2 regions of the Streptomyces sp. GbtcB7 genome follow, and region 1 is predicted to be linked to the other one. Evidence: predicted binding sites of a transcription regulator. Region 1 holds the regulator's gene; the other holds the start of a gene.
What was found. Region 1 encodes HrcA, which represses chaperone genes, less so after heat shock. Its sites were predicted from a motif close to TTNGCACTCNGNNNNNCNGAGTGCNAA; they were not measured.
Positions count from the first base shown of each region.

Region 2: the regulator HrcA is predicted to act here: its motif matches at 8,733-8,759, upstream of groES (co-chaperone GroES).

Region 1 is NZ_JAGXJM010000001.1:96,678-108,364, reverse strand. It holds gene KVT44_RS00430 (S41 family peptidase) at 1-689, opposite strand, end outside; gene KVT44_RS00425 (hypothetical protein) at 735-1,316, opposite strand; gene KVT44_RS00420 (VOC family protein) at 1,428-1,820, opposite strand; gene KVT44_RS00415 (16S rRNA (uracil(1498)-N(3))-methyltransferase) at 1,845-2,594, opposite strand; gene KVT44_RS00410 (nitronate monooxygenase) at 2,591-3,679, opposite strand; gene dnaJ (molecular chaperone DnaJ) at 3,791-4,927, opposite strand; gene hrcA (heat-inducible transcriptional repressor HrcA) at 4,928-5,950, opposite strand; gene KVT44_RS00395 (MBL fold metallo-hydrolase) at 6,177-6,962, shown strand; gene KVT44_RS00390 (DUF3097 domain-containing protein) at 6,994-7,797, shown strand; gene hemW (radical SAM family heme chaperone HemW) at 8,382-9,614, opposite strand; gene KVT44_RS00380 (ATP-binding SpoIIE family protein phosphatase) at 9,719-11,687, opposite strand, start outside.
Region 2 is NZ_JAGXJM010000036.1:72,443-84,129, reverse strand. It holds gene KVT44_RS42655 (LacI family DNA-binding transcriptional regulator) at 1-556, shown strand, start outside; gene KVT44_RS42650 (endo-1,4-beta-xylanase) at 644-1,999, shown strand; gene KVT44_RS42645 (LCP family protein) at 2,202-3,200, shown strand; gene KVT44_RS42640 (bifunctional 2-polyprenyl-6-hydroxyphenol methylase/3-demethylubiquinol 3-O-methyltransferase UbiG) at 3,193-3,798, opposite strand; gene KVT44_RS42635 (YciI family protein) at 3,956-4,312, shown strand; gene KVT44_RS42630 (RNA polymerase sigma factor) at 4,357-5,664, shown strand; gene KVT44_RS42625 (methyltransferase domain-containing protein) at 5,661-6,848, opposite strand; gene KVT44_RS42620 (polysaccharide deacetylase family protein) at 6,959-7,888, shown strand; gene KVT44_RS42615 (polysaccharide deacetylase family protein) at 7,885-8,664, shown strand; gene groES (co-chaperone GroES) at 8,904-9,212, shown strand; gene groL (chaperonin GroEL) at 9,342-10,970, shown strand; gene KVT44_RS42600 (ester cyclase) at 11,072-11,687, opposite strand, start outside.

The DNA of each region.
Region 1 (11,687 bases):
GAGTAGAGCGCTCCGACACCCTCGTGGTCGGACAGGAAGGCGACGCGCTCCCCCACCCACAGGGGGTATTCGAGGTTCCCGTCCAGGTCCTCGTGCAGCCGTACGAACTCGCCAGCCCCCACTCCGTCGCCGCCGGCCCTGTCGATCCACAACTTGCCCGCCGTGCCGCCCCGGTACCGCTTCCACCAGGCGGCCTCGCGCCCCATGGGAGCGGACAGCAGCAGCACACCCGGATCGCCGTAGACCACATCGCCGACCGGCCCGTAGGGGAGGGTGGTCGCGGGGCCCCCGTCGAGCGGGACGGCCCGGGCCCAGCTGCGGCGCAGGCTGGCCTGGCCCTGGGTGCTGAGCGCGAGCACCTGCCCGTCCGGGGTCCAGCCGCGCACCTGGGTCTTCGAACTCCCCCAGTACGTCAGCCGCGTGGACGGTCCGCCCTCCAGGGGCGCGGCGTGCACCTCGGGCGCTCCGTCGCGGGTCGACGTCCAGGCGACGGTCGTACCGTCCGGGGAGATGCGGGGGTGGTTCACCGGCATGTTGTCGGCGCTGACCCGCCAGGCGCGACCGCCGCCGTCGAGGGGGGCGACCCAGACGTCGTCCTCGGCGGTGAAGGCGACCAGCTCGCCGTGCAGATGCGGAAACCGGAGATACGCGGGCGATACCGACGACGCGGACGATGCAGACTGAGTCACCCGATCACCCTATGCAGGGACAGCTCGGCCCGACAGGGGTTTGGATCACTTGCCCTGGGAGGGCCAGCAGGTGGGATCGCCCTTGCACCACATGGTCTTCGTCACCGTGACGGTGGTGGTGGGGCCCGGCCGGTGGTAGGTGGGCGCGCCGTAGGTGGGGGGCGTGTACGAGGGCGTGCTCGGGGCGTTGCAGTTGCCCAGTACGTTCACGTGGAACCACTGCTTGCCGCCGACCTTGGCCGTCAGGTCCCCGCGGACGCACTTGCCCTCGACCTCGCGGGTGACCTTCCCGGTGATGGTGATCTCCCGCCGGTCCTTGGTCTGCCCCCGGCAGTCCACCTCCACCACGGAGGGCGTGGAACTCGAGGCCGACGGTGTGTGCCCCGGGGTGTAGGCCTTGTTCCCGCCGCCGTAGGACCCGGTGCAGCTCAGGTACTGCACGTCGACGTGCTGCCGCTGCAGCTCCGCGGTCCCGGCCCGGTCGGTCGTGTACGCCACCGCGGAGGCGCTCAGCCCGCCGACCGGTTCGCACGCGGCCACCCCGAAGGCGCTCACCACGGCGAGCCCGGCGACCATCGGTCCCCGACGGCCCGTCACCAGTCGCCTCGCCAGTCGTCGAATACGCATCAATGCCCCCATAGACGGCAGAGTGCCACTGTCACGGGCGTCGCGGTAGACCCCATACGGCCACTACACACCCGCGGGCGCCCCCGTCGAACGCATATGCGTGAAACTCTGTCAGTTCCGCAGGAGGAGCCACTCCTGAAGTTCCACCAGATTGCCCTCGGGATCCTTGAGGTGGGCGACCCGCATCCGGTCCGTCATGAAGTCCGGGCCGTGCACGAGGACGGCGCCGCGCGAGGTGATGGCCTCGCAGTAGGAGTCGAGGTCGTCGACGCGCAGGACCACCAGGGAGCGGTGGCCGCTCGCCGAGTCGCCCAGTTCACCGAGTATTTGGGCCATCATCGCGCGGTCCTGGAGCGCGATGCCCGCCGAACCGACGGTGGGACTGAACTTCTCGTACGGTCCTTCGGTCGCGCCCGACTGGGGCTTGAGGCCGAGGACCTCCGCGTAGAAGTGGTAGCAGACCGGGAAGTCCGAGACGAGCAGCCGTACTTGGGCGAGTTCCAAGGCGTCCCCCGTGCGTGCGCGAGGTCAGGACCAGCGGCCGGTGCGCGCCATCAGCAACGCGGTCGCCACCGTCCCTGCGGTCGATGTACGCAGCACGGTACGCCCCAGGTGGCACGTCTTCGCGCCCACCCCGGTGAACAGCTCGATCTCCTCGGGGGAGATCCCGCCCTCGGGGCCGACCACCAGCACGATCTCGCCCGAGGTGGGGAGTGCGGCCGTCACGAACGGCTCGGTGCCGACCTCCGTGTCCTCGTGCAGCACCGCCGCGAAGTCGGCACTGGCCAGAAGTGCGGCAACCTGTTTGGTCGTCGCCGCGTCCGCGACCTCAGGGAAGCGCACCCGGCGCGACTGTTTGCCGGCCTCCCGGGCCGTGGCCCGCCACTTGGCGAGCGCCTTCAGACCCCGCTCGCCCTTCCACTGCGTGATGCAGCGGGACGCGGCCCAGGGGACGATCGCGTCGACGCCGGTCTCGGTCATCGTCTCCACGGCCACCTCGCCCCGGTCGCCCTTGGGGAGCGCCTGGACGACGGTGATACGGGGCTCTTCCGCGGGCTCCTCGCTGTACGAGTCCATCTGGACGATCAGCCGGTCCTTGCCCTCGGTGGCGACGACCACGCACTCGGCCCACCGCCCGGCCCCGTCCGTGAGGACGACGTCCTCACCAGGGTTCAGCCGCTTCACGGAGACGGCGTGGCGCCCCTCCGGGCCGTCGAGCACGTACCGTCCGCCGCTGCTCGCCTCGAAGTGCTCGACCACGAACACCGGTGCCGTCATCGGACCTCACCCCCCGCTTCCCCGGCGGCCGACAACGCTGTCCTGGCCGCCTCCAGCTCCGCGCTCAGCACCTCCACCAGCTGCCCGGCGGGCAGGTCGCGCGCCATGCGGTGCCCCTGCCCCGCCCACAGCGCCATGCCCTGCGCGTCGCCCGCCTTGGCCGCCGCCTTGCGCAGCGGGGAGGTGAGGTGGTGGACCTCGGGGTACGCGGCGGGCGCGTACGGGCCGTGCTCGCGCATGAAGCGGTTCACCAGGCCGCGCGCCGGCCGCCCGGAGAACGCGCGCGTCAGCTCCGTCCGTACGAACAGCGGGTTGGTCAGCGCCTGCTTGTGCACGGCGTTGGCGCCGGACTCCGGGGTGGCGAGGAACGCGGTGCCGAGCTGCGCCGCGTTCGCGCCCGCGGCCAGCACCGCGGCGATCTGGCTGCCGCGCATGATGCCGCCGGCGGCGATGATCGGGATGTCCACGGTCTCGCGCACCTGCGCGATCAGCGACAGCAGCCCTATACCGGTGCCGTCCGTCTCCGGGTTGTCGCGGTGGGTGCCCTGGTGGCCGCCCGCCTCCACGCCCTGCGCGATGACCGCGTCGGCGCCGGCCCGCTGAACGGCGAGGGCCTCCTCGGCCGTGGTCGCGGTGATCACGGTGAAGGTGCCGGCGCGGCGCAGGGAGTCCAGGACGTCGGTGCTCGGGACGCCGAAGTGGAACGAGACCACCGGCACCGGGTTGTCGAGGAGGACGGCGAGCTTGGCGTCGTAGCCGTCGTCACGGCCGCTGTCCGGTTCACCGAGTTCGGTCTCGTACCAGGAGGACTCACCCGCGAGCTGGTGGGCGTAGACCTCGACCGCGGCGGGGTCCGCGTACTCGGGCTGCGGCATGAACAGATTGACCCCGAAGGGGCAGCCCGTGAGCCCGCGCAACTGCTTGATCTCCTGGTACATGCCGTCGGCGGTCTTGTACCCGGCGGCAAGGAACCCGAGCCCGCCGGCCTCGGACACGGCGGCCGCGAGATGCGGGACGGAGACGCCGCCCGCCATGGGGGCCTGCACGATCGGGTGAGGGAGGAGATCGGTCAGTGCGGTGGACATGACGGCATGTTGTCACGTCCTCCGAACAAGTCCGAATCGGGCCTTCCGCCTGGCATAGGCCACCGGGATGGACGCTCGAGCGCCTGGGGGCGGAGCCCCCAGGAACACCCGTCAGCGACCGTTGAACGCGTCCTTCAGGCGCGAGAACAGCCCCTGCTGCCCGGGCTGGAACTGCCCGGTGGGCCGCTCCTCCCCGCGCAGCAGCGCCAGCTCCCGCAGCAACCGCTCCTGCTCGGGATCGAGCTTCGTGGGCGTGGTCACCTCGACGTGCACGATGAGGTCACCGCGGCCACCGCCCCGCAGATGCGTGACACCCCGCCCGTGCAGCGGAATCGACTGCCCGGACTGCGTGCCCGGACGGATGTCGACCTCCTCGAGACCGTCGAGGGTCTCCAGCGGCACCTTGGTGCCGAGCGAGGCCGCGGTCATCGGAATGGTCACCGTGCAGTGCAGATCGTCCCCGCGCCGCTGGAACGTGGAGTGCGGCAGCTCGTGGATCTCGACGTAGAGGTCACCGGCGGGACCGCCACCGGGCCCGACCTCGCCCTCGCCCGCGAGCTGGATCCGCGTGCCGTTGTCGACACCGGCGGGGATCTTGACGGTCAGCGTGCGACGCGACCGGACCCGCCCGTCACCGGCGCACTCGGGGCAGGGAGTCGGGACGACGGTCCCGAAGCCCTGGCACTGCGGACACGGCCGGGAGGTCATGACCTGCCCGAGGAAGGACCGCGTGACCTGGGACACCTCACCCCGCCCGCGACACATGTCACAGGTCTGGGCCGAGGTACCCGGCGCCGCGCCCTCACCGTTGCAGGTGGCGCAGACGACGGCCGTGTCGACCTGGATGTCCTTCGTCGTGCCGAAGGCCGCCTCGTCCAGCTCGATCTCGAGCCGGATCATGGCGTCCTGGCCACGCCGCGTACGCGACCGCGGACCGCGCTGTGACGCCGTACCGAAGAAGGCGTCCATGATGTCCGAGAAGTTCCCGAACCCACCGGCGCCGAAGCCGCCCGCACCGCCGCCGCCCGACTGGGACAGCGGGTCGCCGCCGAGGTCGTAGACCTGCTTCTTCTGCGGGTCCGACAACACCTCGTACGCGGCGTTGATCTCCTTGAACCGCTCCTGCGTCTTCGGATCGGGATTGACGTCCGGGTGCAGCTCGCGTGCGAGCCGCCGGAAGGCCTTCTTGATCTCGTCCTGGGACGCGTCGCGGCGCACGCCGAGTACGGCGTAGTAGTCCGTGGCCACTTACGACTCCGCCAGGATCTGTCCGACGTACCGTGCCACTGCGCGTACCGCTCCCATCGTTCCCGGGTAATCCATGCGGGTCGGGCCGACCACGCCGAGTTTGGCTACTGCCTCGCCGCCCGAACCGTAGCCGACCGAGACCACGGACGTGGAGTTGAGTCCCTCATACGCGTTCTCGTGACCGATTCGCACGGTCATGCTCGAATCCCCGGCCTCACCAAGCAACTTGAGAAGCACGACCTGCTCCTCCAGCGCTTCGAGCACCGGCCGGATGGTGAGAGGGAAGTCATGTCCGAAGCGCGTCAGATTGGCGGTTCCGCCGATCATCAGCCGCTCCTCGGTCTCCTCGACGAGCGTCTCCAGAAGAGTGGAGAGCACCGTCGCGACCGTACCTCGGTCCTCCGCCTCGAACGCGTCCGGGAGGTCCTGCACGAGCTGCGGGACGTCCGCGAAGCGGCGGCCCGCGACCCTGCTGTTGAGCCGGGCCCGCAGATCCGCGAGAGACGTTTCTCCGAACGGGGCCGGGCAGTCGATCATGCGCTGCTCGACCCGACCGGTGTCCGTGATCAGCACGAGCATCACACGGGCAGGGGCGAGGGACAGCAACTCCACGTGCCGCACGGTCGATCTCGTCAGCGACGGATACTGCACGACGGCGACCTGCCGGGTCAGCTGCGCGAGCAGCCGCACCGTCCGCCCGACGACGTCGTCCAGGTCGACCGCGCCGTCCAGGAAGTTCTGAATGGCCCGCCGCTCGGGCGCGGTCATCGGCTTGACGCCGGCGAGCTTGTCGACGAAGAGCCGGTAGCCCTTGTCGGTGGGGATCCGCCCGGCGCTGGTGTGCGGCTGGGCGATGTACCCCTCGTCCTCCAGGGCCGCCATGTCGTTGCGGACGGTGGCCGGGGACACTCCCAGCCGGTGCCGCTCGGTCAGCGCCTTGGACCCGACCGCGACCGGCTCGTCGGTGCCGACATAGTCCTGGACGATGGCGCGCAGCACTTCGAGCCTGCGTTCACTGAGCATCGCGCACACCTCCAGCTCTCGACCCCTCGGCGCCTCGCTTGGCACTCAGCGCGTGCGAGTGCCAGCATTCCCCGGCCCAGTGTACGGCCGGTGGGTACGGCCCCGGCAAGGGCGGCCCCGCGATCTTGTGCAAGGTGCACGGACGTACACCGACGTGTCCCGTGATGTCACACCGTCCCTGCCCGCGATGTCGTACCGTCCACGCTCTCACCGCTAGCGTCGGCGTATGAAGGTGACTTGGGAAGAGGCAGGGTGGGAGCGGCTGACACCGCGGGTGGGGCGGCGGCGGCTTCCGGTCTGGGACTGCACGGTCGGGCTGGTCGTGGGCGAGGGCGGGGCGCTGATCGTCGACGCGGGGTCGAGCCTCGCGGAGGGCGCACGGTTGCGCGGGGAGGCGCAGGCGCTCGCCGGCCGCCGTGTGACCTTCCTCGCGCTCACCCACCCCCACTTCGACCACGTCTTGGGCGCGGCGGCGTTCGCGGGCGCGGAGGTCCTCGTCGCGGGCGGCTCGGCCGAGGTGTACGAGCACGGGCGCGAGGAGCTGTACACGGACGCGGTACGGGGCGGGCTGGACGCGCGGGCGGCGGAGGACGCGGCGGACACCCTGGTGCGTCCCCGGCACTACGTGTGGGGCACCCGGCATCTCGAGCTGACCGGCGGCGTCGAGGTCCTGCTGGTGCGGACGGGCGAGGGCCACACCGCCCACGACCTCGTGGTCGTGGTGCCGGGCGAGCCGACGGTGGTGTTCTGCGGCGACCTGGTCGAGGAGTCCGGCGAGCCCCAGGCGGGCCCCGATGCCGTACCGTCACGCTGGCCCGGGGCCCTCGACAGGTTGCTCGAACTCGGGGGCGAGGACGCGCTGTACGTGCCCGGTCACGGAGCGGTCGTGGACGCCGGGTTCGTGCGGTCCCAGCGGGACGCGCTGGCCGCGCGTTTCGGCGTGTCGGGTTTCGGCGTGCCGGGTCTCGCCACGCCGGGTTTCGACGCGTCGGATTTCGGCGTGTCGCGTTGAGCGCCGCCGGGCTTCTCCTATCGTCATCCGAATGCGCCAGTACTCTCCGGACCTGACTCCGCCGTGGAAGAAGCCCAAGCCCGTGCCGGAGGTTCCGGCGGAGCCGGGCCTGGTGGTCGAGGAGCCGGGTACCGGTTTCTGCGGTGCGGTGATCCGCTGCGAGGCGGGCACGGTGACGCTGGAGGACCGCTTCGGCAAGCACCGCGTGTTCCCCCTGGAACCGCGCGGCTTCCTCCTGGAGGGCCAAGTGGTCACTCTCACCCGCCCTTCCTCCACCATCACCCGTCCCACCCGCACGGCCTCCGGTTCGGTGGCCGTCCCCGGTGCGCGGGCCCGGGTCGCCCGTGCCGGCCGGATCTACGTGGAGGGCCGCCACGACGCCGAGCTGGTCGAACGGGTCTGGGGCGACGATCTGCGCATCGAGGGCGTCGTGGTCGAGTACCTGGAGGGCGTCGACGACCTGCCCGCGATCGTGGCGGACTTCTCACCCGGCCCGGACGCCCGCCTCGGCGTCCTCGTCGACCACCTGGTGCCCGGCAGCAAGGAGTCCCGTATCGCGGCGTCGGTCACGAGCGATCACGCCCTGGTCCTCGGCCACCCCTACATCGACATCTGGGAAGCCGTGAAACCGTCCTCCGTAGGCATCCCGTCCTGGCCCCGGGTCCCCCACGGCCAGGACTGGAAAACCGGCGTCTGCCGCGCCCTCGGCTGGCCCGACAACACCGGCGCCGCCTGGCAGCACATCCTGTCCCGCGTCCACTCCTACAAGGACCTGCAGCCGGAACTCCTGGGCCGAGTAGAAGAACTCATCGACTTCGTCACAGCCCCGCACTGACAACACACTTCCTCGCCCCCGCCGCCCCTACCCGTCCCATCCCTGTGGGCTACGCCCCCAGACCCTCATCGGCCTGAACGGCCACGCCCTCAAACGCCGGACGGCCTGAAGACGCGCACCGGGGTGGGCGGGTCATCGGCCTCCGGCCTCGTCCTCAGACGCCGGACGGGCTGGAAGGCGTGGACCGGGGTGGGTGGGGTGCGTCCCCCGGCCTCGCCCTGGAACTCCGGACGACCCGAGGTCTTCAGCGGCGCGGGGAACTGCGCGACCAGCCCCCACCGGCCCGCAGCCGGGGATCCGGGGCGCAGCCCCGATCCCCCAGGGGCGCGGGGAACTGCGCGAACAACCCCCACCGGCCCGCAGCCGAAGAACAACGTGAGGCCGGGGATCCGGGGCCCAGCCCCGACCCCCCAGGGGCGCGAGGAACTGCGCGAACAACCCCCACCCACCCGCAGCCGAAGAACCCCGCTCGGCCGGGGATCCGGAGCGCAGCCCCGACCCCCCAGGGGCGCGAGGAACTGCGCGAACAACCCCCACCCACCCGCAGCCGAAGAACACAGCCGGGGAGTGGGGGCGCAGCCCCCTCAGTCCACCAGGTCTCGTACGACCGCGTCCGCCAGCAACCGCCCCCGCAACGTAAGGACCGCCCGCCCCTCGCCATACGCCCCGGATTCGAGCAACCCCTCCGACAACGCACGCCCCGCCGCCGCAAGCCCCTCCGCCCGCAGCAGCGACAACGGACACCCCTCCCGAAGCCGCAGCTCCAGCAGAATCCGCTCCACCCGCCGGTCCTCCTCCGAGAGCAGCTCACGCCCCGCCCCGGGAGACCGCCCCGCGGCCAACGCCCCCGCATACGCCCCGGGATGCTTCACGTTCCACCACCGCACCCCGCCCACATGGCTGTGGGCCCCGGGCCCGGCCCCCCACCAGTCGGCACCCCGCCAGTACAGCTCGTTGTGAAGGCACCGCCCGGCGGCGGAAGTGGCCCAGTTGGACACCTCGTACCAGTCGAACCCCGCCCCGGAGAGCACCTCGTCGGCGATCAGATACCGGTCCGCATGCACATCGTCGTCCGTCATCGGCACCTCGCCCCGCCGGATACGACGGGCGAGCTGCGTCCCCTCCTCGACGATCAGCGCGTACGCGGACACATGGTCGGGCCCGGCACCGAGCGCGGCGTCGAGCGAGGCCCGCCAGTCGTCGTCGGACTCACCGGGCGTGCCGTAGATCAGGTCGAGGTTCACATGCTCGAACCCGACCGCTCGCGCCTCCGCGACACACGCCTCGGGCCGGCCGGGGGTGTGCGTACGGTCGAGCACCTTGAGGACATGCTGCCGGGCACTCTGCATGCCGAAGGAGATCCGGTTGAACCCTCCGGCCCTGAGCGTCTCCAGATACCGCGGATCAACCGACTCCGGGTTCGCCTCGGTCGTGATCTCCGCGTCGTCCGCGAGCCCGAACTCGTCCCGGATCGCCCCCAGCATCCGTACGAGATCGTCGGCGGCCAGCAGCGTGGGCGTACCGCCGCCGACGAACACCGTACGAACGGGTCGCGGGTCGTCGCCGAGGACCTTGCGGGCGAGCCGGACCTCGTCGATCAGCGTGTCCGCGTAGTTGTCGCGGGAGGCGAGCACGCCTCCCGTGCCCCGCAGCTCGGTCGCCGTGTAGGTGTTGAAGTCGCAGTAGCCGCAGCGGGTCGCGCAGTACGGCACGTGGAGGTAGAAACCGAGGGGTCGCTCGGCGGCTCCGGCCAGGGCGTGCGCGGGCAGCGCCCCGTCGTCGGGGACGGGCTCACCGTCGGGAAGTGCGGAAGGCATGCCTTCCATTGTCCCGTACCCGGCCGCATACCCCTTTCCAGCCACTCACCTGCGGTTTCTCTCTCCCCCGCTCCTCCCGCTCTCCCCGCTCCCCCGACTCCGCCTTACTCCGTCCACTCCGCCTGCAGCACCAACAACGCCAGGTCGTCCTCCGGCGGCTTGCTGCCGAACTCGTGCACGAGCCGCCGGATCCGTTCCGCGACGAGCTCCGCGCTCAGCCCCGTACAGCCCGCGAGGGCCTCCGCGAGCCCTTCGTCGTCATCGAACTGGCGGGGCCCGCTGCGGCGCTCCGTCACCCCGTCGGTAACACACAGGACGGTGTCACCGGGGTACAGGTCGAAGGTCTCGGAGACGTAGGTCGCGTCCTCGAAGACCCCGAGGAGGGTCTGCGGCTCGGCCACTTCCCGTACGTCGCCGTCCGGGCCGAGAATCAGCGGCAGCGGGTGCCCGGCGGAGGCGAGGGTGCAGCGTACGCCGCCCTCGAAGGGCACCAGCTCGCCGTACAGCATGGAGAGGAAACGGGTCTGCGGACCCTCATCGGGGCCGAGACCCGGCCCGCCAGCCGCCACCAGCGCACGGGCCGCCGCGTCCGCCGCCTCCGTCGCGTCGTCGAGGAGGAGCTGGTTGAGGCGGTCGAGGACGTCCGCGACGTGGTAGCCCTCGCGGGCCAGCAGTCGCACCCAGGGCCGGGCGAGGCCGATCACGACGGCGGCCTCGGGCCCCTTGCCCTGGACGTCGCCGAGGACGAAGCACCAGCGTCCGTCGCCCGCGGGGAACAGGTCGTAGAAGTCACCGCTGGGTCCGCCCTTGTCGAGCGGCTCGTACACGAGGGCGCTGCGCACCCCGGGGATCTCGGCGACCGCGCCGGGCAGCAGGCCGCGCTGGAGGACCCGGCTGATGGTGGCCTGGCGCGCGTACTGGCGGGCCGCGCCGATGGCGAGGGCGATCCGTCGGCTGAGGTCCTCGACGAGCCCGGTGATCTCGTCGGGGAAGGCGGTCAGTCCGGCCCGGCCGATGACGAGGGTGCCGAGCGGCCGGCCACCCGCGATCAGCCGGTACGCGAGCGCCGCCCCGCTCACCCCGCCCGCGCCACCCTGTCCGTGCCCCTGCCCCTGCCCCGTACCTAACGCCTCCCCCGGCCCTGACGCCTCCCCCGGCCAGGGCACCGGCACCGCCCGGGACCGCACCGAGTCCGGCAACCGTGGCGGATCCTTCTCCAGGGCCTGCCGCAGCTCCTCGATCCGGTTCTCACTGCCGTGCCAGACGCGGGCGAGTCGGGGTCCCAGGGCCAGCCCGAGCCCACCCGCCCGGTCGGTGGCCTCGTCCTCCAGCCATACGGCACACCAGTCGGCGAGCCGCGGCACGAGGAGCTGCCCGGCGAGCGCGGCCACGAGGTCCTCGTCGAGCTGCCCGGCGAGCAGGTCGGAGGCCTCGGCGAGGAAGGAGAGAGCGCCGCGGTTGAGCCAGTCGCCGTCCTGTCGCGGCCTGTGCCGCTGTCCAGCAGCGAACGTCCCGCCGACCGGCCCCGTCTCTCCGACCAGTCCCGTCTCTCCAGCCAGTCCCGTCCCGCCCGGCAGTCCGATTCCGTCCGGCAGTCCGATTCCGTCGGCCAACCCCGAACCGGCGGACAGTCCCATGGCGTCCGTCATTCCCGGCCCGACACCCCTCCCCCCATCGGCACCGAACCCACCACCCACACTCAGCCCACGCTCAACGCCCAACCCACCACCAACACTCAGCCCACCACCAACACCCAACCCACCTTCAACACTCAGCCCACCTTCAACACCCAACTCACCCTCGACACCCAACCCACCCTGAACACCCAGCCCCTCCTCACCCAGCCCCCCGTCCACAGGCAGCCGCGCCCACACGGTCTTGACCCCGGTCCGATACGTGATCCCCCACGCCTCCGACAGTGAGGCGACCAACCGCAGCCCCCGCCCGTACTCCGGTGTGCCGTAAGCCCGTTCGGCCGACTCCTCGCGTACCGCCCGCGAGGGATGGTGGTCGGAGACCTCGACGACCACCGCGCCCACCGCGCCGCCGTCGGTGATCTCCAGCCGGCACAGC
Region 2 (11,687 bases), on a different contig from region 1:
CATCGGCGCCACCAACTGGCACGGCGGGCTGGCCGCGACCCGCCATCTCGTCGACCTGGGGCACCGGCGCATCGGCGCGATCAGCGGGCCCTCGCGGATGATGTGCAGCCGCGCGCGCGTCGACGGATACCGGGCGGCGCTGGAGACGGCGGGACTGCCGGTGGACCCGGAGCTGATCAGAGTCGGGAACTTCCACCACGAGGACGGCTACCGGCTGGGCCTCGACCTGCTGCGCCGCCCCGACCGCCCGACGGCCGTCTTCACCGGCAACGACCTCCAGGCGCTCGGCCTGTACGAGGCCGCCCGCGAGCTGGGCCTGCGCATCCCGGAGGACCTGAGCGTCGTGGGGTTCGACGATCTGCCGGTGGCACGCTGGGTCGGGCCGCCGCTGACGACCGTACGACAGCCGCTGACGGAGATGGCGGAGGCGGCGGCCAAACTGGTGCTGGAGCTGGGGCGCGAGGAGCGGCCGGCGGCGGGAACCAGGGTGGAGCTGGCGACGAGTCTGGTGGTGCGCAGCAGTACGGGGGCGCCTCCGGCGGTCGGCCTGGCGTGAAGTGGACGTATTGACGCGTGGGGCATCCCGCTCCACACTCCTCCGAAGCCAATCGGTTGCAAGACCGAAACTTTCGGAGGCACCCGCATGAGATCTCTGAGAACAGGCTTATCCCTGGGGTCCGTCCTCACCGGCATCGCCGCCCTCGGCGCCCTGCTGGTCGCGGCCCCCGCCGCCCACGCGGCCGACACCCCGCTGCGCGACCTCGCCGCCGCCAAGGGCAAGGCCATCGGCACCGCCGTCACCGGGTCCAAGCTGACGGGGACGTACGGCGACATCGCCGGGGCCCAGTTCAACTCGCTCACTCCTGGCAACGCCATGAAGTGGGAGACCGTCGAGCCCACCCGCGGCACCTACAACTGGGCCGAGGCCGACCAGATCGTGGCCTTCGCGCAGGCCCACAACCAGCAGGTGCGCGGCCACACACTGGTCTGGCACAGCCAGAACCCGAGCTGGCTGACGAACGGCACCTGGACGTCCGCCCAGCTCAGCGCGCTGCTTCAGGACCACATCAGCACCGAGGTCACCCGCTACAAGGGCAAGCTGGCCGCCTGGGACGTGGTGAACGAGCCCTTCAACGAGGACGGCACCTACCGCTCGACCCTCTGGTACAACGGCCTCGGCTCCGACTACATCGCCCAGGCCCTGACCTGGGCGCACGCGGCCGACCCGAGCGCCAAGCTCTACATCAACGACTACAACGTCGAGGGCGTCAACGCCAAGAGCACCGCCCTCTACAACCTGGTCAAGTCGCTGAAGGAGCGCGGCGTCCCGATCGACGGGGTCGGCCTCCAGGCCCACCTCATCCTCGGCCAGGTGCCGTCCACGCTCCAGCAGAACATCCAGCGCTTCGCCGACCTCGGCGTCGATGTGGCGGTCACGGAGCTGGACATCCGTATGCAACTCCCCTCCGACAGCGCGAAGCTGACGCAGCAGGCCGCCGACTACAAGGCCGTGTTCGACGCGTGCGTGGCGGTGTCCCGGTGCTACGGCGTCACCGTCTGGGGCTTCACCGACTCCGACTCCTGGATCCCGGACGTCTTCTCCGGCTACGGCGCGGCGACCCCGTACGACGAGAACTACGTGCCGAAACCGGCGTACTACGCGATCGCGGGCTCACTGGGCGGGACCACGACACCACCGCCCACGGGTGCCTGCACGGCGACGTACAGCGTCCAGAGCCAGTGGAACACGGGGTTCACGGGGCAGGTGAGGATCGCCTGTTCCGGGGCCGCGCTGTCGTCGTGGAAGGTGAGCTGGACGTACGGCGCGGGCCAGCGGATCACCCAGGCCTGGAACGCCGACTGCACCCAGTCCGGTGCGGCGGTGACGTGCGCGAACGCCTCCTACAACGGAACGGTACCGAACGGCGGATCAGTGACGTTCGGGTTCAACGCGTCATGGAGCGGGAGCAATCCGTTGCCCACGGTGACGCTGGGCTGAGGGCGGCGTGAGAAGTCTTAGATTTTCCGAAGGAAACCCCAGAAGAGGTTCCTGCTCGTAATAATTCGGACTTACGTTCCTCCGCGTGACTGCAGAAGAGGAGCGCGGGGGCGGACATGGGGCCGGGCGCGGGGACGGGAACGGGGTCGAGAGCGGGGACGGGAACGAGGGCGCCGCGAGACGTGCCGGACGGCGGAGAGGTCTGCTGAAAGCCGCCGGCATCACGCTCGCCGGCGTCCTCGTGCTCTCCGTGGCGGGGGCGGGCTGGGTCTACTGGCATCTGAACCAGAACATCAAGAGCGTGGACATCAACAGCGCGCTGGGCGACGACCGTCCGGCGAAGGCGGTGTCGACCCCGTCGGCGTCCGCGTCCGCCTCGGCCGCCCCGCTGCCGAGCGGCGCCCTGAACATCCTGGTCCTCGGCTCCGACTCGCGCAGCGGGAAGGCGAACGCCGCGCTCGGGGGCGGTGACAGCTCGGGCGCCCGTTCCGACACGGCGATGGTCGTCCACATCGACGAGGGCCGGACCAAGGCGACGGTGGTGAGCATTCCCCGGGACACCCTGGTGACCCGCCCGTCGTGCCCGACCTCGTCAGGCGGGGCGACCTCGGTGGCGTACAACGCGATGTTCAACAGCGCCTACTCGGTGGGCGGTCCGGTCTGCGCGGTGAAGACCGTCGAGTCCCTCACCGACGTCCGCATGGACCACTACATCGAGATCGACTTCTCCGGCTTCGCGAAGCTGGTGGACGCGCTCGGCGGCGTCACGGTCACGACGGACCAGAACATCGACGACGACAAGAGCCATCTGCACCTGAAGGCGGGCACCCACCACCTGGGCGGCACCCAGGCCCTGGCGCTGGCCCGTACCCGGCACGGCATAGGCGACGGCAGCGACCTCGGGCGCATAGGCCTCCAGCAGAAGCTGGTGAAGGCACTGCTGGAACAGATGGCGTCGACGTCCCTGCTGACCGACCCCACCAAGCTCTACAAGGTCGCCGACGCCGTCACCGGCAGTCTGACGACGGACACGGGGCTCGACTCGCTGGGCGAACTGATGAAGCTCGGCCAGAGTCTGAAGTCCCTCTCCTCCGACAAGGTCAAGACGATCACCATGCCGGTGGTGACGGCTCCGTCGAACCCCAACCGGGTGGTGGCCGACGAGCCGGAGGCGAGCGACCTGTGGGCCTCGCTCAAGTGACCCGGTCGACCCCGCCGACCCGATACGTCAACAGATAACGCCAGTAGAGGAGTTGGCGGACGCGGGAGCCGGGCAGCAGCCGGTCCGCCTCGCTCCGGACGTCCGCCAGCGACATCCGCGGCTCGCGCACCGGCGCCCGCAGGGACACGACTTCGCTTCCCCGCAGCCGCTCACCCACCGCCACCCCCGCCCGTGCCACGGCATTGGCGGGCACGGCGGCGAGGTCCCACCAGGTGATCCCCGCGTAGCAGCCCAGCACCAGCAGCACCCCGCCGGGCGCGAGCGCCTCCCGGAACCTGGTCACCGTGCCGAACGGCATGTGGTGCAGGCTCGCCAGACAGGTGATGACGTCGTAGTGCCCCTTCGGCAGCCCGGCGGAGGCCGCGTCCGTCCGCCGGAACCGGGGGCCGCCTCCGATCCGCCGCGCCACGGCGATCACCTCGGCCGACGGATCGACGGCGTCGACCTCATAACCCCGCGCCGCCATCCGCCGCGCGAAACCCCCGGTGCCACAGCCGACGTCGAGAGCGGTACGCCCGTGCTTCGGCAACTTCCGCAGCAGCATCCGGTGGTAGTGATCGTTGTGGTCGAAGGGCATACGAGGACCCTGCCCACACGAACCCCGCGGCAGCGCCCGGCGAGAAAGTTCAAAGAATTTCGGGGACGGTGTCGAAACCGGTGTCTCCCGTTCGACGCACGGGTGAGAGGCAGGGAGAAGCCCCGCCTCCGAGGCACCACGGATACGAGGAGTCACCATGCCGCGTTACCTGTCGCTGGTCCAGATCGACGAGAGCACCGCGCCCGCCGAGGGCCCGAGCCCGGAGCTGATGCAGCGGATGGGCGAGCTGATCGAGGAGATCACCAAGGCGGGGGTCATGCTCGACACCGCCGGGCTGACGCCGTCCGCCCAGGGCAAGCGGGTGCACTGGGCGGGCGGGCAGCTGTCCGTCACCGACGGGCCCTTCACCGAGTCCAAGGAGGTCGTCGGCGGCTACGCGCTCATGCAGTGCAAGGACATGGCCGAGGCCCTGGAGTGGACCAAGCGGTTCCTGAAGGTGCACGAGGAGCACTGGACGGTGACCTGCGAGGTGCGGGAGATCGCCGAGGGCTGAGCATTCCTTGGCCTGCGGCCGTCGCGGGTGTCTGATGGTGGGCTGTGGAAGAGCAGCAGCCCGCCGTCACGCCCGTCACACCGCCGGACCCGTCCGGGGCCACCAGAGGTGCCGTCGAAGCCGTCGAGACGATCTTCCGGATCGAGTCGCCCCGCATCATCGCGGGCGTCTCCCGCATCGTCCGCGACGTCGGCATCGCCGAGGAGCTCGCGCAGGACGCCCTGGTCGCGGCGCTGGAGCAGTGGCCGCGGGACGGGGTCCCGGACAACCCGGGCGCGTGGCTGACGACCACGGCCAGGCGCCGCGCGATCGATCTCGTACGCCGCAGGGAGCAGTACGCGCGCAAGCTGGCGGAGGTGGGGCGGGACCTCTCGATGACCGCCCCGCACCACCTCGACGAACCCTCCGACCCGGACGACATCGACGACGACCTGCTGCGGCTCGTCTTCACCGCCTGCCACCCCGTCCTCTCCGCCGAGGCCCGCATCGCCCTCACCCTGCGCCTGGTCGGCGGTCTGACCACCCCCGAGATCGCCCGCGCCTTCCTCGCCCCGGAGGCGACCGTCGCCCAGCGCATCGTGCGCGCCAAACGGACCCTGGCGACGAAGGGCGTCCCCTTCGAGGTCCCCTACGGCCCGGACCGCGAGGCCCGCCTCGGGTCCGTGCTCGAGGTCATCTACCTGGTCTTCAACGAGGGGTACGCGGCCACGGCGGGCGACGACCTGCTGCGCCCCGCCCTGTGCGAGGACGCGCTGCGACTGGCCCGCGTGCTCGCCGAGTTGATGCCCAAGGAGCCCGAAGTGCACGGGCTGGTGTCCCTGTTGGAACTCCAGGAGTCCCGCGCCGCCGCCCGCACCGGCCCCTCGGGCGAGCCCGTCCTCCTCAAGGACCAGAACCGGCGCCGCTGGAACCGCCTGCTGATCCGCCGCGGCTTCGCCGCCCTCGGCCGGGCGAGCGCCGTCACCACCGGACCCCCTGGCCCGTACGCCCTCCAGGCCGCCATCGCCGCCTGCCACGCCCAGGCGTACGCGTACGAGGACACGGACTGGGGGCAGATCGCCACCCTGTACGGGCTGCTGGCGACCCGTTCCCCGTCTCCCGTGGTCGAGTTGAACCGCGCCGTGGCCGTCTCCATGGCCGAGGGCCCTGCCCCGGCGCTGGAGATCGTCGACCGGCTGGCCGGCGAACCGGCCCTGCGCGACTACCACCTGCTGCCCAGCGTCCGAGGCGATCTGCTGGCCCGCCTCGGCCGCACGAAGGAGGCCCGCGCGGAGTTCGAACGAGCCGCGGGCCTGGCCCGCAACGAACGGGAACGCGAGCTGCTCGAGACGAGGGCGCGGGACTGCCGTTAGGAGGCGTGCCGCTGGGCCGGGTGGCCGAGCAGCATCGTCGGTGCCCCCGCGACCCTGGTCAGGAAGACGGTGGCCGAGTGCGGGCCGTGCTGCTTGGGCAGGGCCTTCTTGCGGAGTTCCTCCGGCTCGACCGCCGACCCCCGCTTCTTCACCGTCAGTACCCCGACCCCCCGCTCCCGCAGCAGCGCCTTCAACTTCTTCACGTTGAAGGGAAGCCGGTCGGTGATCTCGTAGGCGGCGGCGTACGACGTCGGGCGCAGTTCGTCCGCCGTGATGTACGCGATCGTCTCGTCGACGAGCCCACCGTCGACCTCCTCGGCGACCTCGGCGACCAGATGGGCGCGGATGACGGCGCCGTCGGGCTCGTACAGGTAGCGCCCGACCGCTCGCACCGCGGGGTCCGGCAGGCCGCGGCCGCGCAGCTCGCGCGGGCCGGGCAGCAGGGTGGCCCGCACCAGCCCCGGCTCGGTGCCGAACCACAGCACCGCCTCCTTCACGTCACCGGCGTCCGAGATCCACTCGGCCTCGGCCTCGGCGGGGACCGCCTCGTGGGGGATGCCAGGGGCGATCTTCAGGGCGGCGAGCGGGGCCTTCAGGGCCGTCGCGATCGCCCAGGAGAGCGGGGGCGAGTACGCCTCCGGATCGAAGATGCGGCCGCGTCCGCCGCGCCGCGCCGGGTCCACGAAGACCGCGTCGTACGCCTGGGTGTCGACCTCGGTGACATCGGCCTCGCGCACCTCGATCAGATCGGCGAGCCCGAGCGCCTCGGCGTTCGCGTGCGCCACCGCCACCGTCAGCGGGTCGCGGTCGACGGCGAGGACGCGGACCCCGGCACGGGCCAGCGCGATCGCGTCGCCGCCGATGCCGGAACACAGGTCGGCGACCGAGCGCACACCCAGGGACCGCAGCCGCCGCGCGCGATGGGTGGCGACCGTGGTGCGCGTCGACTGCTCGACCCCGTTCGGGGTGAAGTACATCCGCTCCGCGTCCTCGGCGCCGAACTTCGCCGCCGCCCGCTGCCGCAGCCGCGCCTGCCCGAGTGCGGCCGAGACCAGTTCGGCCGGGTGGTCGCGGCGCAGCCGGGTGGCGACGGCGAGCTCCTGGGCGGGTTCGGTGCCGCGCACCTCGTCGAGCAGGGCGCGGCCCTCGGGGGTGAGGAGAGAGGCGAAGGAGACGTCGTTCACCGGCCCATTGTCGGTCAGTGCGGGTGGGTGTGGGCCAGTCGGTGGACGGTGCGCCCCCGGTCGCGGTGTCGGAGACCCGGACGGGCGGTGGCCTGCGAGGATCCGACACCATGCGACCAGTACGACAAAAGTACAAAAACAACGCAAAGAGGGCGCGCGCGTGGGGCGGGGTGGCCGTCCTCGCCGTCGCCGCCCTCGCGTCCGGTTGCGCCGACGACGACACCAACGGCGCCCGTCCCGTCGAGGGACCCCAGCAGGCGCTGCACGCGCCCCCGGCCCGCGCCCTCGACTCCTACGCCGCCAGACTCCGCGCGCAGCAGGCCGCCCGGGCCGTCGCGGCCAAGCACTGGGGGCTCGTGAAGGTCCCGTTGGCCGCGCCGCCGGCTCCGGCGAGGAAGCCGGTCATCGGACCCCGCGACGGCTTCGAGGTCACCGATCAGGAAGAGCTCGGCCTGCCGCCGGTCTTCACGACCGTCCCCACCAAGGACAAGGTCGTCTTCCTCACCATCGACGACGGCTCCGAGAAGGACCCGGCGTTCCTCAGGATGATGAGCGACCTGAAGATCCCGTACACCGCCTTCCTGAGCAACTACCTGATCAAGGACGACTACGGGTACTTCCGGAAGATGCGCGACCGGGGTGTCACCCTCAACAACCACACCCTCACCCACCCCTACCTGCCGGGGCTGTCGTACGAGGAGCAGCGGCACGAGATCTGCGGCATGCAGGACATCATGGAGAAGCAGTTCGGCAAGCGTCCGAAGGTCTTCAGGCCGCCCTACGGCAACTACAACCGGGACACCCTGCGTGCCGCCAAGTCCTGCGGCATCAAGTACGCGCCGATCTGGGACGAGGAGGTCTTCGTCGACCACTGGGAGTACCGCGACTGGGACCGCGACCTGCACCCCGGCGACATCGTCCTCACCCACTTCCGCGGCAGGGAGGACTGGGACGGCACCATGCCCGACATGATCCGCCGCTTCCTGAAGCTGGTCACCGACAAGGGGTACGCGGTGGCACGGCTGGAGGACTACCTGTGAGAACGCGGGCGCTGGTCGCGGGGGCGCTCACCGCGGCGCTCCTGACCGGCTGCACCGGCTGTGCCCAGTCCGTCGACCCGATCGAACGGCTGGGCAAGAAGGCCGCGCAGGAGGTGCGCAGGTCCAGGCCGAACGGGCCGACCCCGGCGACGTACCGGCACTGGGGGCTGCCCACCCCGCTCGCCGCCGCGCCGCGGCAACCCGCCCGGCCCGCCCTCCGTGGCGCGGCGCCGGGGCTGGCCCCCGTCGTGGACCGCGTACACACCCGCGACAAGGTGGTCTTCCTGACGTACGACGACGGTGCCGAGCGCGATCCGCGGTTCGTCGACATGGTCCGTGAACTGCGGCTGCCGGTCAGCATGTTCCTCACGGACAGTGTCGTCGGGCCGGGGTACGGGCACTTCGCCCAGCTGCGGACGGTCGGCGCGAGCGTGCAGAACCACACCCTCCACCACGCCTCGCTGCGCGGACTGCCGTACGCGGGCCAGCGGGCCGAGATCTGCGGCCAGCAGGAGAAGCTCAAGGCCCGCTTCGGCGTCCGCCCCCGGCTCTTCCGTCCCCCCTACGGCACCTACGACACCACCACGCTGCACGCCGCCGCCGACTGCGGGGTCGCGGCCGTCGTCCTCGGCCGGGAGCCCGACGCCCGCCGCCTGCGACCGGGTGACATCCTCTCCGGCTTCGAGGAACCCAACCTCACCGAGGCGACGATCAGACTCCTGCGACGCATCCAGGCGGAGGGCTTCACGCCTGCGCGCCTGGAGAACTACCTCTGACCATTCGGCTCGGGGGTACGCCGACACGGGCGCCGGGTGCCCAAAAACCCCACGCCACGCCGGACGCTTTGGCACTCCGCTTGACCGAGTGCTAATCGCGGTCATAGTCTCGGCCCTGGCACTCCCCCCTGGAGAGTGCCAATAGCGACGGGCAGGTCCGGCACCCGCGACGACGGATCCACCTGGTCGCCACCTCAGACAGTTAACCCCGTGAGATCTCCGAAGGGGGAGGTCGGATCGTGACGACCACCAGCTCCAAGGTTGCCATCAAGCCGCTCGAGGACCGTGTTGTGGTCCAGCCGCTGGACGCCGAGCAGACCACGGCTTCTGGCCTGGTCATCCCGGACACCGCGAAGGAGAAGCCCCAGGAGGGCGTCGTCCTCGCCGTGGGCCCGGGCCGCTTCGAGAACGGCGAGCGCCTGCCGCTCGACGTCAGCACCGGCGACATCGTGCTGTACAGCAAGTACGGCGGCACCGAGGTGAAGTACAACGGCGAGGAGTACCTCGTCCTCTCGGCTCGCGACGTGCTCGCGATCATCGAGAAGTAGTTCGCCGAGCTTCACCGTTTCACCCAGTTTTGCAGTGAACTGCGCCCCTGGCCCCCGCGACCATAACCAGCCGGGCGTCGGGGGCGCGGTTCGTTCACCCCAGTTTTCCGAGAGGGCTGAATCGCTCCCATGGCGAAGATCCTGAAGTTCGACGAGGACGCCCGTCGCGCCCTCGAGCGCGGCGTCAACAAGCTTGCCGACACGGTCAAGGTGACGATCGGCCCCAAGGGCCGCAACGTCGTCATCGACAAGAAGTTCGGCGCACCCACCATCACCAACGACGGTGTCACCATCGCCCGCGAGGTCGAGCTCGACGACCCGTACGAGAACCTCGGCGCCCAGCTGGTGAAGGAGGTGGCGACCAAGACCAACGACATCGCGGGTGACGGTACGACCACCGCCACCGTGCTGGCCCAGGCGCTCGTCCGCGAGGGCCTGAAGAACGTCGCCGCGGGTGCCTCCCCGGCGCTGCTCAAGAAGGGCATCGACGCGGCCGTCAAGGCGGTCTCGGACGAGCTCCTCGCCACCGCGCGCCCGATCGAGGAGAAGTCGGACATCGCGGCCGTCGCCGCGCTGTCCGCCCAGGACCCGCAGGTCGGCGAGCTCATCGCCGAGGCGATGGACAAGGTCGGCAAGGACGGTGTCATCACCGTCGAGGAGTCCAACACCTTCGGCCTGGAGCTGGACTTCACCGAGGGCATGGCCTTCGACAAGGGCTACCTGTCGCCGTACATGGTGTCCGACCAGGAGCGTATGGAGGCCGTCCTCGACGACCCGTACATCCTCATCCACCAGGGCAAGATCAGCTCCATCCAGGACCTGCTGCCGCTGCTGGAGAAGGTCATCCAGTCCAACGCCTCCCGGCCGCTGCTGATCATCGCCGAGGACGTCGAGGGCGAGGCCCTGTCGACCCTGGTCGTGAACAAGATCCGCGGCACGTTCAACGCCGTCGCCGTGAAGGCCCCCGGCTTCGGTGACCGCCGCAAGGCCATGCTCGGCGACATCGCCACCCTCACCGGTGGTCAGGTCATCGCCGAGGAGGTCGGCCTCAAGCTCGACCAGGTCGGCCTGGACGTGCTCGGCAGCGCCCGCCGCGTGACCGTCACCAAGGACGACACCACCATCGTCGACGGTGGCGGCAACTCCGAGGAGGTCCTCGGCCGGGTCAACCAGATCAAGGCCGAGATCGAGAACACCGACTCCGACTGGGACCGCGAGAAGCTCCAGGAGCGCCTCGCGAAGCTGGCCGGCGGCGTGTGCGTGATCAAGGTCGGCGCCGCCACCGAGGTCGAGCTCAAGGAGAAGAAGCACCGTCTGGAGGACGCCATCTCCGCGACCCGCGCCGCGGTCGAGGAGGGCATCGTCTCCGGTGGTGGCTCCGCGCTCGTCCACGCCGTGAAGGTCCTCGAGGGCAACCTCGGCAAGACCGGCGACGAGGCCACGGGTGTCGCGGTCGTCCGCAAGGCCGCCGTCGAGCCGCTGCGCTGGATCGCCGAGAACTCCGGCCTCGAGGGTTACGTCATCACCTCCAAGGTCGCCGAGCTCGACAAGGGCCAGGGCTTCAACGCGGCCACCGGCGAGTACGGCGACCTGGTCAAGGCCGGCGTCATCGACCCGGTCAAGGTCACCCGCTCCGCCCTGGAGAACGCCGCCTCCATCGCCTCCCTGCTCCTCACGACCGAGACCCTGGTCGTCGAGAAGCCGGCCGAGGAGGAGGCCGACGCCGGTCACGGCCACGGCCACGGGCACTCCCACTGAGTCTCGTACTCCCGAAGAAGCCCCCGTTCCGCACGGAACGGGGGCTTCTCCCGTACGCGGTACTACCGCCTACCGCCTACAGCGCCACCCGACCCACCGCACTACTGCTCCAGCGCGTCCAGCGCCCCCAGCTGCGCCAACAGCCCCAGCCGGTCGTACTGCCACCAGCCCTCGGCGATCTTCCCGTCCTCCTGGCAGCGGAAGACGGTCGTGCCGGTCATGGTGACCTGCTTCCCGGTCGCCGGAATCCCCATGAAGTCGCCTTTGTGGGTGCCGTTCCAGGCCCACCGGGTGCAGACCCGTTCGCCCTGGGTGAGCTGGTCCTCGACGGTGAACGTGAAGTCGAAACCGCCGCGCCACATCTCGATCTCGCGCCGCATCGCGTCGAGGCCGATGGTGTCCTGCTCGTTGGCGGGATCGTGGTCGTGGTAGCTCTCCACCATCAGACCGTTGAGCGGCGGCAGTTCACCCGGGCCGGCCAACGTCTCGAAGAACCTGCGGATGTTGGCCGCGAACAACTGCTCGTCCCGCACCACGTCCAGGTCGGTGAACGTCGGCAGCCCGTCGCAGAGCGCCACCATCTCCCGGAAGATCCTTTCGGTCTCGGGGAGGTTCGAGTTCCGCATCGCCTCCTCGAACGAGGGGAACTCCACGATCTCTATGAAGTGGGTCGCGTCGGAGCGGTCCTTGCCGATCACGCTGTGCGTCGCGGTCCGC